Regions from separate parts of the Arthrobacter sp. TJ-263 genome, predicted to be linked through region 2. Evidence: predicted binding sites of a transcription regulator. Region 2 holds the regulator's gene; the other holds the start of a gene.
The links. The regulator HrcA, encoded in region 2, represses chaperone genes, less so after heat shock. The targets are predictions, from matches to a motif close to TTNGCACTCGNNNNNNNCGAGTGCNAA.
Positions count from the first base shown of each region.

Region 1: the regulator HrcA is predicted to act here: its motif matches at 4,687-4,713, upstream of groL (chaperonin GroEL).

Region 1 covers NZ_JBZCNE010000002.1:756,243-762,719, reverse strand. The annotation lists gene AC4D2F_RS14055 (lipid II:glycine glycyltransferase FemX) at 1-681, shown strand, start outside; gene AC4D2F_RS14050 (threonine/serine exporter family protein) at 728-2,416, shown strand; gene AC4D2F_RS14045 (uracil-DNA glycosylase) at 2,468-3,283, opposite strand; gene AC4D2F_RS14040 (DUF3263 domain-containing protein) at 3,393-3,698, shown strand; gene AC4D2F_RS14035 (LytR C-terminal domain-containing protein) at 3,741-4,352, shown strand; gene groL (chaperonin GroEL) at 4,871-6,477, shown strand, end outside.
Region 2 covers NZ_JBZCNE010000001.1:572,711-579,187, reverse strand. The annotation lists gene hemW (radical SAM family heme chaperone HemW) at 1-925, shown strand, start outside; gene AC4D2F_RS02710 (DUF4870 domain-containing protein) at 968-1,384, opposite strand; gene AC4D2F_RS02705 (DUF3097 family protein) at 1,464-2,327, opposite strand; gene hrcA (heat-inducible transcriptional repressor HrcA) at 2,504-3,517, shown strand; gene dnaJ (molecular chaperone DnaJ) at 3,636-4,766, shown strand; gene AC4D2F_RS02690 (16S rRNA (uracil(1498)-N(3))-methyltransferase) at 4,769-5,533, shown strand; gene AC4D2F_RS02685 (GerMN domain-containing protein) at 5,557-6,477, opposite strand, start outside.

The DNA.
Region 1 (6,477 bases), on a different contig from region 2:
GTCAAGACCTTCAACCTGCAGCCCAACGACAGCACGGCGCTGCTGGACACCACCCCGGACGCGAACCAGCTGCTGCGGAACCTCCACTCACGCGGTCGCAATGCGATCCGCAGGGCCATCCGGGAGGGCGTCGAGGTCCGGCGCATGGAGCCGACGCAGGAGACCTTCGAGGCCATGTACTCGCTCATGGCGCACATCGAGGATCGCTCGACCGCCCGGATGCGCTCGTTCGAGTACTACAGCCGCTTCTGGCAGAACTTCGTCGACGCAGGGCAGGGCCGCTTCTACTTCGTGTACGAGGACGGGCAGCCCTCGGTCGGTGCCTTCGTGGTCAACTACGGCACCAAGGGCACCTACAAGGACGGCGGGTCCCGACCGGGGAGGACCCAGTACGGGGACTCGCATCTCGTGCAGTGGCGGGCCATCACCGATCTCAAGGACGAGTTCGGGATCGTCGAGTACGACTTCTGCGGCACCCCGCCGGGCGACCGGTTGAAGGACAAGGACCACCCGTTCCACGGCCTCGGGCTGTTCAAGACGAGTTTCACCAAGACGGTGACGGATTTCGCCGGTTGTTACGACCTCGTGGTCAGCGGCTGGAAATATCGTGTGTGGAACACGATCGCGGAGCGTGTGGCGCGCCAGATCCACTGGCGACGCACGCATCAGCCGTTCTACTGAGCAAGGGCCCGCAGAGGGCGCTGTGATCGACGCATGAAAGGCCGCTGTGACAGACGGTTCGACCCCGGCGGACGGGCTCCTGCCCCCTGATCCGTCGCCCGTGGCGGAGGCACTCCCGGTGATCCAACGCCCGTTCGACCCGTCCGACGACGAGAAGCGTCAGCTGGCGGCGGGCAAGGGAGGTGCCGTCAGGAAGGGCGCCAGGGCCGGGGCTCCACCGAAGCGCCCGGCGTCGGAACCGAGGGTCCCCCGGTCGTCCCGCCAGCGGCAGCCCGCCGCGAGCCCCACGGACGCGCTTCCGACGACACCGCGGAGCGTGCCGTCGTCGAGCCGGTCCAACGCGGCGGCTCGGAACGTGCTCCGCCGCCTCGTGCAGGGCGAAGCTCCACCCACCCAGGCGATGAGCATCGTGGAGCGGCTCGCCGGCAGCCCCTACGCGAACCCGATGATCCAGGTCGGGGGCCCCGACGCCGGTGCCCGCAAGGCCCTCGATTTCGCCCTGAACCTCGCCGAGACCATGTTCCGGTACGGCGCGGGCGCCCTGGAGGTGGAGACGAGCATCATCGCCGTCACCGCTGCGTTCGGCCTCGACCACATCGAGGTGGACATCACCAACCAGTCCGTGATCATCAACTACTCCGCGAAGGACCAGACGCCGACGACGGTGCTGCGGGTGGTCCGTTCGTGGACGAACAACTACGCAGGCCTCACGGCCATCCATCGGCTCGTCTCGGACATCGCCGACGGCGGGGTCTCCCGGACCGAGGCCGCCCAGCGACTCGACGAGATCACCCACCGGCCCAAGCCCTTCCCCCGCTGGATGGTGACCGCCGCCTTCGGCATCTTCTCCGCCGCCATCGTGGCCTTCGTCGGCGGGACCCTGCTCGGCTCGCTGGTCGGCTTCATCAGTTGCATCCTCGTCGACCTCGTCAGCCGCAAGCTGGGGGAGTGGCGCGTCCCGGAGTTCTTCTCCGTCGCCACCTCTGCCGCGCTGATCACCCTGATCGCGATGCTGTTCTGGTGGCTCGAGGTGCCCATCACGCCGGCGCTGGTGGTGGTGGGCGGCATCCTGCTGCTCCTGCCGACGGGTCGGCTCGTCTCGGCCACACAGGACGCCATCAACGGGTTCCCGGTCACGGCCGCAGGCAGGTACCTCTCCGCGATCCTCGTCTTCGCGGCGCTCGTGGCCGGGATCGCCGTCGCGCTCGTGGCCGGATCAGCGATCGGGATCCCCGAACTCGAGGTGTTCGAATCGTCCGGCAGCCAGTACCCGTGGCCGCTGGTCGCGGTGCTCGTCCTCATCGCCGTGGCCATGATCTGCATCGCCGAGCAGACCGACGTGAAGCTCGTGCTCCCCACGTCGCTCGTCGCCGTCGCCGGGTATCTCCTGATGATCAGTGCCGTCGCGGCGGGCGTCGGGTACCGGTTGGCGCCGGCCCTCGCCGCCGTCCTGATCGGTGGACTCTCGCGCGTCGTCGCCCTCCGCCTGGGTGCCCCCCAGCTCGTGGTCGCGGTTCCCGCGGTGCTGTTCCTCTACCCCGGGCTGTCCATCTTCCGCTCGATGTACATGCTCACCATCGAGTCGGAGATCGTCTCCGACGGCGCGCTCGGCCTCTTCAACGCCCTGACGGTCGTACTGGCGATCGCGGCGGGCGTGGTCCTCGGCGACAACCTGGCGCGGCCGTTCACGCGGAAGCTCAGCTCCGACGAGCGGCAGCGGAACCGGCGGCGATAGCCGCACACCTCGGGATGCCGCGCGGCGACGCCGTCGCCCCGCGGGGCCGCGTCAGCCGGTCCGGCCCGCCGTGTGCGTCCAGTCGATGGGGTCGGCGCCCTGCCGGGTCAGGAGTTCGTTGGCGCGGGTGAAGGGCCGGGAGCCGAAGAACCCGCGGGAGGCAGAGAGCGGGCTGGGGTGCACCGACTCGACCGTCGGCGTCGGGCCGAGCAGCGGCTTGAGGCGGAGTGCGTCCTTGCCCCACAGGATGGCCACGAGCGGCCCGCCCCGCGCCACGAGGGCGCGGATGGCGGCGTCGGTGACCTCCTCCCACCCCAACCCCCGGTGCGACGCCGCCTCGCCGGCGCGGACCGTCAGCACACGGTTGAGCAGGAGGACACCCTGCTCGGCCCAGCCGGACAGATCGCCCGATGCGGGCGGCTGCGCGCCCACGTCGGAGGCGAGTTCACGGTAGATGTTCGCCAGGCTGCGGGGGATCGGCCGGGTCCGCGGATCGACGGCGAAGCTGAGCCCGACGGCGTGCCCGACCGTGGGGTACGGGTCCTGCCCCACGAGAACCACCCGGACGCCGTCCAGCGGCGTGGTGAAGGCCCGGAGGATCCGGGTGGCATCGGGCAGGACCCGGCGTCCGCCGTCGAGGTCCTCCGCCAGGGACACCGCGAGGCGGTGGAGGACGGGCTCCACCGGCTTGAGCGCGGCCGCCCAGTCGGCGGGAACGAGGTCCTCGATCCGGGCCGGGGCGGCGAAGGGGAAGACCGAGGGGTTCGGGGCCGGGTGCCCGTCGGTCCGGGGTTCCGCGGTGCCGGTCCCGCGGCCGCCCGCAGGCGTGTCCGGCAGGTCGAACAGAGTGGGGTCGGCGGAGGTCATGACCCCATTCTCGCCCGGGCAGCCGGATCATATCGTCCGAATGACAGTGTTGTCATTCCCGATTATCATGGGATGACAGTTATGACCGCTGACGGAAGGCACAAAAGAGATGGCCGAGCCACAGCGGCATTCGGATGACGCGACGTCCGGGACGGACGACCGGCTGGCCCTGGGCGACCGCGAGCAGCGGATGCTCGCCCTCGAACGCGAATGGTGGAAGTACTCCGGCGCCAAGGAGCAGGCCATCCGGGATCTCTTCGGCCTGTCCGCCACGCACTACTACCAGGCGCTCAACGCCCTCATCGACACCGAAGCGGCCCTCGCCCACGATCCGATGCTCGTCAAGAGGCTGAGGCGCCTCCGGTCCACCCGGCAGAAGGCACGCTCGGCCCGCCGGCTCGGCGCGGACATCTAGCACGTCCCGCCATTCTCGACGAGCGAAGGACCACCCCCATCCATGACTGATCACCCACGGGACGAGTTCGACCGCGTCCCGGCATCGTCCGCGCGCCAGGGAGTCCACCGCGAGCGGCTCATCACGGCACGGTCCAACGGCCTCGCCCTCAAGATCGCCGCGGGGGTCCTGGCGCTCCTGGTCGGTCTGGGGTCGTTCTTCCTTCTGCCCCGCCTCGGCTTCACGGGAGCGGCCGACGCCGGCGTGACGCCGACGTCGAGCCCCGGAGCCTCCGCGACGTCGGAACCCTCGGGCACCGCATCCGCCGGAGCCACGAGCGGGCCGGGCGGGACCGCGACCGACGGCGCGTCCGCGGACGCCTCCGAGGGCGCGGACGCCGCGGACCGGGCCCAGACCGTCAACGTCCTCAACGGCACGGGGACGCCGGGCCTGGCGGCCGTGGCGGCCGGTCGGCTTGCTTCGGCCGGATGGACGTCCGCCCTCCCCGGGAACTGGGCCGGTGTCCCCGTGGACGCTTCCGTGGTCTTCTACAACGGCGAGGAGCAGCGGACCGACGCGGAAGCCGTGGCCGCGGACCTCGACATCGCGAATCTCGTCGAGAGCGTCGGTATCTCGCCGGCCATCTCGGTGGTCCTCGGCCCCGAGTTCCAGTAGCCGGCGGACCCTGCAGGGCGTCCGGGGCAGCGTCCGCCGGGCAGCGCCGGAGGCCGGCCCGCCGACGACACCGTCGGGTCGGGGCACAGCGGCCGGGGCCGTTCGGCGCCCGACCTGCCGGCGCGTCGGTCCCTCCTGCGCGGCGGACTCCTCAGGGTCCGGACCGCCTGCTGACGACGACACTGTGCCTCCCCGGACACGTGGTCCGCTCGACCTGTGCCCTTGCGGATGTCCGCACCACGGCATCAGGACATCACCGGCCGGACGCCCTGACGATCCCCACCGGGTGGCCCAGGCGGGTTGCACTCATAGGGTGGGAGTGCTAATTATTGAGTTAGCACTCGCGCGCGCAGACTGCTAAGACTGTGCGTGGCGCGTGAAGCAGGCAAACCTCTGTGGTGGGGGTGGAGCAGGAACGTGAAAGAGATCGTTCCGGCTTCATCCGGCCGTCGCGGGCACCACACGCAGGCAAGCATTCACATGCTGAAATGCAACCGTCCCGAAAGGACCTAAGCCGTATGGCCAAGATCATTTCTTTTGATGAAGAGGCCCGCCGCGGCCTCGAGCGGGGCCTCAACATCCTCGCTGACGCCGTCAAGGTGACCCTCGGCCCTCGTGGCCGCAACGTCGTGCTCGAGAAGAAGTGGGGTGCCCCCACCATCACGAACGACGGCGTGTCCATCGCCAAGGAGATCGAACTCGACGACCCGTTCGAGAAGATCGGCGCCGAGCTCGTCAAGGAGGTCGCCAAGAAGACGGACGACGTCGCAGGCGACGGAACCACCACCGCCACCGTGCTCGCCCAGGCCCTGGTCAAGGAAGGCCTGCGCAACGTCGCAGCCGGCGCCGACCCCCTGAGCCTCAAGCGCGGCATCGAGAAGGCCGTCCAGGCCGTCACCGAGGAACTGCTCGCCTCCGCCAAGGAGATCGAGACCAAGGAGGAGATCGCTGCCACGGCCTCCATCTCCGCCGGTGACGACGAGATCGGCGCCCTCATCGCCGAAGCCCTGGACAAGGTGGGCAAGGAAGGCGTCATCACGGTCGAGGAGTCCAACACCTTCGGGTTGGAGCTCGAACTCACCGAGGGCATGCGCTTCGACAAGGGCTACATCTCGGGCTACTTCGTCACCGACGCAGAGCGCCAGGAGACGGTCCTCGAGGACCCCTACGTCCTGATCGTGAACTCGAAGATCAGCAACGTGAAGGATCTCGTCGCAGTCCTCGAGAAGGTCATGCAGTCGGGCAAGCCCCTGCTCATCATCGCCGAGGACATCGAAGGCGAAGCCCTCGCGACCCTCGTGGTCAACAAGATCCGCGGCACCTTCAAGTCCGTCGCCGTCAAGGCTCCGGGCTTCGGTGACCGTCGCAAGGCGCAGCTCGCCGACATCGCCATCCTCACCGGTGGCCAGGTCATCGCCGAGGAGGTCGGCCTCAAGCTCGAGACCGCTACCCTCGACCTGCTCGGTACCGCCCGCAAGGTCGTCGTGACCAAGGACGAGACCACCATCGTCGAGGGTGCCGGCGACGCCGACGCCATCGCCGGACGCGTGGCGCAGATCCGCGCCGAGATCGACAACTCCGACTCCGACTACGACCGCGAGAAGCTGCAGGAACGCCTGGCCAAGCTGGCCGGCGGCGTTGCAGTCATCAAGGCCGGCGCCGCAACGGAGGTCGAGCTCAAGGAGCGCAAGCACCGCATCGAGGACGCCGTCCGCAACGCGAAGGCTGCCGTCGAGGAAGGCATCGTCGCCGGTGGTGGCGTGGCCCTCATCCAGGCCGGCGCCAAGGCGTTCGCCAACCTCAAGCTCACGGGCGACGAGGCGACGGGCGCGAACATCGTCCGCGTCGCCATCGACGCACCGCTCAAGCAGATCGCCTTCAACGCCGGCCTCGAGCCCGGCGTCGTCGTCGACAAGGTCCGTGGCCTGCCTGCAGGCCACGGCCTGAACGCTGCCACCGGCGTGTACGAGGACCTCCTCGCCGCCGGGGTGAACGATCCCGTGAAGGTCACCCGCTCGGCCCTGCAGAACGCAGCGTCGATCGCAGGCCTGTTCCTCACCACCGAGGCCGTCGTGGCCGACAAGCCGGAGAAGGCAGCTCCTGCCGGCGGCGGCGACGACATGGG
Region 2 (6,477 bases):
GCTCCCCGCGGAGGACCTCGCGGCGATCCTCCGGGCGGCCCGTGACCGGTGGGGACTGGCGCCCGACGCCGAGGTGACCACCGAGGCGAACCCGGACTCCGTCACGCCGGAATCGCTGGGGGTCCTTCGGGAGGCCGGCTTCACCCGGATCTCCTTCGGCATGCAGTCCGCCGTGCCGCACGTCCTGGCGGTCCTCGACCGGACCCACTCCCCGGAGCGCGTCCCGCAGGCCGTGCAATGGGCCCGGGAGGCCGGGCTGAAGGTCAGCCTCGACCTGATCTACGGCACCCCGGGGGAGTCCCTGGAGGACTGGCGGACATCCCTGGCCACGGCGCTGTTCTACGGCCCCGACCACATCTCCGCCTACGCCCTCATCATCGAGGACGGGACGAAGCTCGCATCGCGCATCCGCCGCGGGCAGGTGCCGCCGATCGACGACGACGACCACGCCGACAAGTACGCCCTCGCGGACGAGATGCTCACCGAGGGCGGGCTGCAGTGGTACGAGGTGAGCAACTGGGCGCGCACCCCCGCCGACGCCTGCCGGCACAACCTGGCCTACTGGCGCGGCAGTGACTGGTGGGGAGCGGGCCCGGGAGCCCACTCGCACGTCGGCGGCACCCGCTGGTGGAACGTGAAGCACCCACGCCCCTACGCGGACGCCCTGGCGGCGGGCCGTTCCCCGGCGGCCGGACGCGAGGTCCTGTCGGACGAGGACCGCTACGTCGAGGACGTGATGCTGCGGGTGCGCCTGCGGGAGGGGCTTGCCGCCGACACCCTCACGTCGTCGGGCCGTCGGGCCGTCGCGGGCCTGATCGCGGACGGGCTCGTCGAGCCGGCGGCGGCCTTCGCGGGTCGCGTGGTCCTGACGTTCAGGGGTCGGCTGCTCGCGGATGCCGTCGTGCGCCGGCTGCTGCCCGACTGAGCCGGTGGCCGCCCACCGACCCATCCGGAACGGGTCGGTGGTTCAGCGGATGAGGCGCAGGTTCAGGGGGTAGCGGTAGGGCCGGCCGCGGTTCACCTGGATGCCGGCGTTCACCGAGAAGATGGTGATCGTCAGCCAGATGAGGGCGTTGGCGACGGCGAACACCCCGCCGACGACCGGCACCAGGGAGAGCAGCCAGGTAACCAGCGCGAGGATCGTGGGAGGGAGCGTGAAGTTCAGCGCCTCCTTCGACTCCTGGGCCGTGAACGGGCCGCGATCCTTGAAGATGAGGAAGATCAGCAGGGAGGGGATGAATCCGAGGATCCCTCCGAAGTGGGCCAGGGTCGCGAACTGGCGATCCTCCGACGCCGTCAGGGGAAGGGCGTTCGCCGGAGTGCCTTCGAATGCGGGCTGCGACTCGCTCCGTCCGTGGTGCTGGCGGTCGGCGGTATTGGACAACGTGGATTCCTTTGCTGGCTGTCGAAGAACTTCCCCCGGAGTGTGATCCAAGGATACGTGGTGGCCGGGACCGCCCGGCTCAGGAACCGCCCGGAGCCGCGGTGAGGAAGTCGATCACTTCCTCGACCCGGCCCAGCAGGGAAGGCTCCAGATCCGCGTAGGTGCTGACCCGGCCGAGGATGCGTTTCCATCCGTTGGCCACGGCGGCCTGGTCGTGGTGGGGCCAGCCGAGACCGGCCAGGATGCCCGTCTTCCAGTCCTGGCCGCGGGGGACCACGGGCCAGGCCGCCAGGCCCAGCGCCGTCGGCTTCACGGCCTGCCAGACGTCCACGTACGGGTGGCCGACGATCAGCACGTTGCCGCGGGCCCCGGGAGCGGTCATCGCCTGCTGCGCGATCCGGGATTCCTTGGTGCCCGGGAGCAGGTGGTCGACGAGGATGCCGAGCCTGCGCTGCGGACCGGGGCCGAAGGCGCGGATGGCGCCTTCCAGGTCGTCCACGCCGTGCAGCGGCTCGACGACGATCCCCTCCAGGCGCAGGTCGTCGCCCCACACCTTCTCGACGAGCTCGGCATCGTGCTGGCCCTCCACCCAGATCCTGCTCGCGCGGGCGGTCCTGGCCCTCGCGTTCTCCACCCGCACGGAGCCGGAGGCGGTGCGGTTGGCGGTGCGGGCGGCGGTGCGGGCGGCGCCCGGGACGGGAGCGACGACGTGGACCGGGCGTCCGTCGAGGAGGAAGCCGTGGCCGAGCCGGAACGTGCGCGTCTTGCCGCGCCGGTCCTCGAGCACCATCACGTGGAGACCGCCGGACTTCTCGACGCGGACCACCGCGCCCACGAATCCGCTCTGGACGTCCTCGAGGACCATGTCCTTCTCCACAGGGACATCGGCGAGTTCCACCCGCTTCGGGGCCGCTAGGTCGCGGGCTCCCCAGCTGTAGTCCATCCCGGGTGTGTCCTTCCCACGGGGGCTCCGACGGTCTGCCGCAGCCCGGGATCCCAATGCTAACAATCGAAGCGGACGTACTAGACTTGGCACTTGGGCGTGTCGAGTGCTAACCGTGGGGGTACCCGCCTGCCACGCGAGCCCAGGGGAGGAACGGAGCCGGAGGTGACACAGGAATGAGTGAACCGCGACGCCTGGAGGTGCTCCGGGCCATCGTCGAGGACTACGTCCACTCCCGGGAGCCCGTCGGGTCCAAGGCCCTGGTGGACCGCCACCGGCTCGGCGTCTCCTCGGCCACCATCCGCAACGACATGGCCGTCCTCGAGGAGGAGGGCCTGATCACCGCGCCGCACACCAGCTCGGGACGCATCCCCACCGACAAGGGCTACCGCCTGTTCGTGGACCGCATCTCCGAGGTCAAGCCGTTGTCCGCGCCGGAGAAGAAGGCCATCCAGACCCTCCTCGAGGGTGCGGAGGACCTCGACGACGTCATGGACCGCACGGTGAGGCTGCTCGCGCAGATCACCCACCAGGTGGCCGTCGTCCAGTTCCCCCGCGTCGGCGGGGCGTCCGTGCGGCACATCGAATGCGTGCTGTTGGCCCCGCAGCAGATCCTCGTCGTCCTGATCGCGACGAACGGCACCGTGCAGCAGCGCATCGTACGGACCCACGCGGACATCGAGGAGTCCGAGCTCGCCGAGCTCAAGCAGCGCATCCTGTCCGCCGTGTCGGGCGTGAAGCTCGCGGCGCTCCCGGGTGAGCTCGGCCTCGCCCTCTCGCAGTTCCCTCCAGGCCTCCGTGCCCACGGGGGTACGATCGTCAGGGCACTCGAACAGCTCGCCGGGCTCGGACGGGACGATCGCATCCTGCTGGCCGGGACGGCCAACCTGGCCCGCTCCACCGGGGACTTCCCGCTGAGCATCGGCCCCGTCCTGGAGGCTCTCGAGGAGCAGGTGGTCATGCTGAGGCTGCTGTCGGAGATGGAATACGACGCGCGCGGCATCTCGGTGCGGATCGGGAGCGAGAACCCCTACGGAGGGTTGTCGGAGGCCTCCGTGGTGGCGACAGGGTACGGACCGGATGCCGGAGCGAAGCTCGGGATCCTCGGCCCCACCCGCATGGACTACCCGACGACGATGGCGGCGGTGCGCGCCGTCGCCCGCTACCTCTCGAGGATCCTCGAGGAATAACACGGGAGCGGGCAGCGGTTCTGGGTAGTCGACGGCCGCCCACGGCCGACCACGGCCTTTCCGCCGGCACAGCCGGCGAGCAGATGACAGAACGTTCAACAGGAAGTGATGTGTACGAGTGAGTAATCACTATGAGGTCCTCGGTGTAGCGCAGGGTGCAACCGGGGAGGAAATCAAGAAGGCGTACCGCAAGCTCGCCCGGAAGCTCCACCCCGACGTGAACCCGGGTCCGGACGCGTCGGAGGAGTTCAAGCGCGTCAGCCACGCCTACGAGGTGCTGTCCGACCCCCAGAAGCGGCGGGTCTACGACACCACCGGCAACGAGAACGGGACGGACAGCGGCTACGGCGCCGGGTACTCGGGCTCGGGCTTCGCCTTCCAGGACATCTTCGAGACCTTCTTCGGCGGCGGTGGCCAGCAGGCCGGCGCCCCCTCGCGGACGCGTCGGGGACAGGACGCGCTCATCAACGTGCGCATCGATCTGAAGGACGCCGTCTTCGGCACCAACAAGAAGATCGAGGTGGACACCGCGGAGACGTGTCCCACCTGCGACGGCAGCTGCTGCCAGCCCGGCACCTCACCCCGCACCTGTGACATCTGCGGCGGGTCGGGCCAGGTCCAGCGGGCCGTCCGCTCGATCCTCGGCCAGGTCATGACGAGCGCCCCCTGCGGCACCTGCCAGGGCTTCGGCACCGTCATCCCCAGCCCCTGCCACGAGTGCAGCGGCGAGGGCCGCGTCCGCGCCCGCCGCACCCTGACCATCAAGGTCCCCGCGGGCGTCAGCACCGGCACGCGCATCCAGCTGGCCGGCCAGGGCGAGGCCGGGACGGCCGGCGGACCGCAGGGCGATCTGTACGTCGAGATCCGGGTCGCCACCGACTCCACCTTCCTGCGCGACGGCGACGACCTGCACGTGACACTGAGCGTCCCCATGACGGCGGCGGCGCTCGGCACCACGGTGCACCTGGACACCTACGACGGCGACCAGGAGCTCGATATCAAGCCCGGCACGCAGCCCGGCGAGATCCTGACCCTGCGGGGACTCGGCGTCACGCACCTGCGGAGCCAGGGCAGGGGTGACCTGCGGGTCCACCTCAACGTCGAGACCCCGCGCAACGTGGACCCGCAGCAGGAGGAGCTCCTGCGCAAGCTGGCCGAGCTGCGCAACGAGGAGTACACCGACGGCCAGCTGGCCAGCAGCGGCTCCGGTGTCTTCGCCCGCCTGCGGGAGCGGCTCGGGAACCGCTGACCATGACGCGTCCCCTGTTCTTCGGACCGGGTGAGGCGGTCCGTGCGGCGACCCCCGGCAGTGTCTTCGTGCTCGGCGGGGACGAGGGGCGGCACGCTGCGACCGTCCGCCGCCTCGGCGCGGGCGAGCACCTCGATGTCTCCGACGGTGCCGGTTTCCGGATCGGCGGCGTCATCACGGCCGTCGGGAGCGGGACCGTCGAGGTCGCCGTGGAGACGGCCGGCCAGGAGCCCGCACCGCGGCACCGGCTGATCCTCGTCCAGGCCCTCGCCAAGGGCGGACGCGACGAGCAGGCCGTGGAGGCGGCGACCGAACTCGGGATCGACGCCGTCGTGCCCTGGCATGCCGAGCGGAGCATCGTGCGCTGGCGCGGCGACAAGGCCGAGAAGGGCCGGCAGAAGTGGGTGTCGCTCGTGTCGGCGGCATCGAAACAGTCGCGGCGCTCGTTCGTGCCCGAGGTCCATGCCGTGATGGACACGTCGCGGCTGGCCGCGTGGGCGGAGACCGTCGACCGCATGATCGTCCTCCACGAGGACGCCGACCTCCCGCTCGCCGACCAGGTGTCCGCGCTGCTCGCGGGCGGGCCGTCGCACGGGACCTCGACGGCCGTCGTCGTCGGACCGGAGGGTGGGATCAGTGAGGCGGAACTGGGGAAGCTGCGCGCCGCCGGAGCCGATGCTGCGCGCCTGGGCCCGCACGTGCTGCGCTCCTCGACGGCCGGCCCTGCGGCCCTGGTGCTGTTGAACCACCTGCTCGGGCGCTGGTAGTCCGCGTCGCGCGAGTCCGTCCGCTAGTCGACGACGACGGTCTTCGAGTCCGCCGACTCCCCGTCGTCCGAGGAAACCGAGACGGTGATCTCGTACCGCCCCGGTGGCAGGGTCACCGGGAACGAGTAGGCACCCGGGGCGCCGTCCTGGGGGGTGATGTCGACGGAACCGTCCCGGAAGAGTTCCGTGCCACCCTCCGCCGATCCGTCGACGCTTCGGTCGATCCGCCAGGCCAGTTCGTCCTCCGAGGCCGGGCCGATCCCGTGGATGGTCAGGCTCCCGGAGTCGACCTGCACACCCTCCTGCGGATCGATGATCCACAGTGGCGCGAGGGTCGCGGTATCCCGGGTCCATTCCCCGCCCAGGTCGATGGACCCGAAGGCACGGTGATCCGCCGCGCCGTCGACCAGCACGACGACCGAGCTCGCCTCGCCGCCCGCGATCAGCCCCGCGTCCGAGGCCGCCGCAGTGGCCGTGTACACGAGCTGCTGCAGTGCCAGCCGCCCCTGCTCCTCGTCGAGGCGCCGCGGGAAGGCGTCGGAGGAGATGTCGAGGGTGATGACGTTCTTCGTCGAGACGGATGAGCTGACGTTCGAAGCCGCCCGCCAGGACGAGTGGTAGTCGGGATCGAGGGGCTGCGCCGAGGTCATCAGCCGGACGGCATCCGCGATCGGATCGCCGGCTGAATCCTCCGGCGCGGCCAGGTACTCGCGGAAGAGCCGCTCGGCGCCGTCGTCGGCGCCGAGCCAGTAGACGGGCACGAGCGGTCGGGCGGTGTCCGACGGGCCCTCGGTGGGGCCCCGCCCCGAGGCCTCATCGGGTGGATCGGTGGCGGCGCGCTCGTCCGTCGTCGTCGCGCGGGGATCGGGAAGGGGAGCCATCTGCGCATTGCTCGACGGCAGCCCCAGATCGGGGAGGAGGAAGGCGCCGGTCCCCAGCAGCAC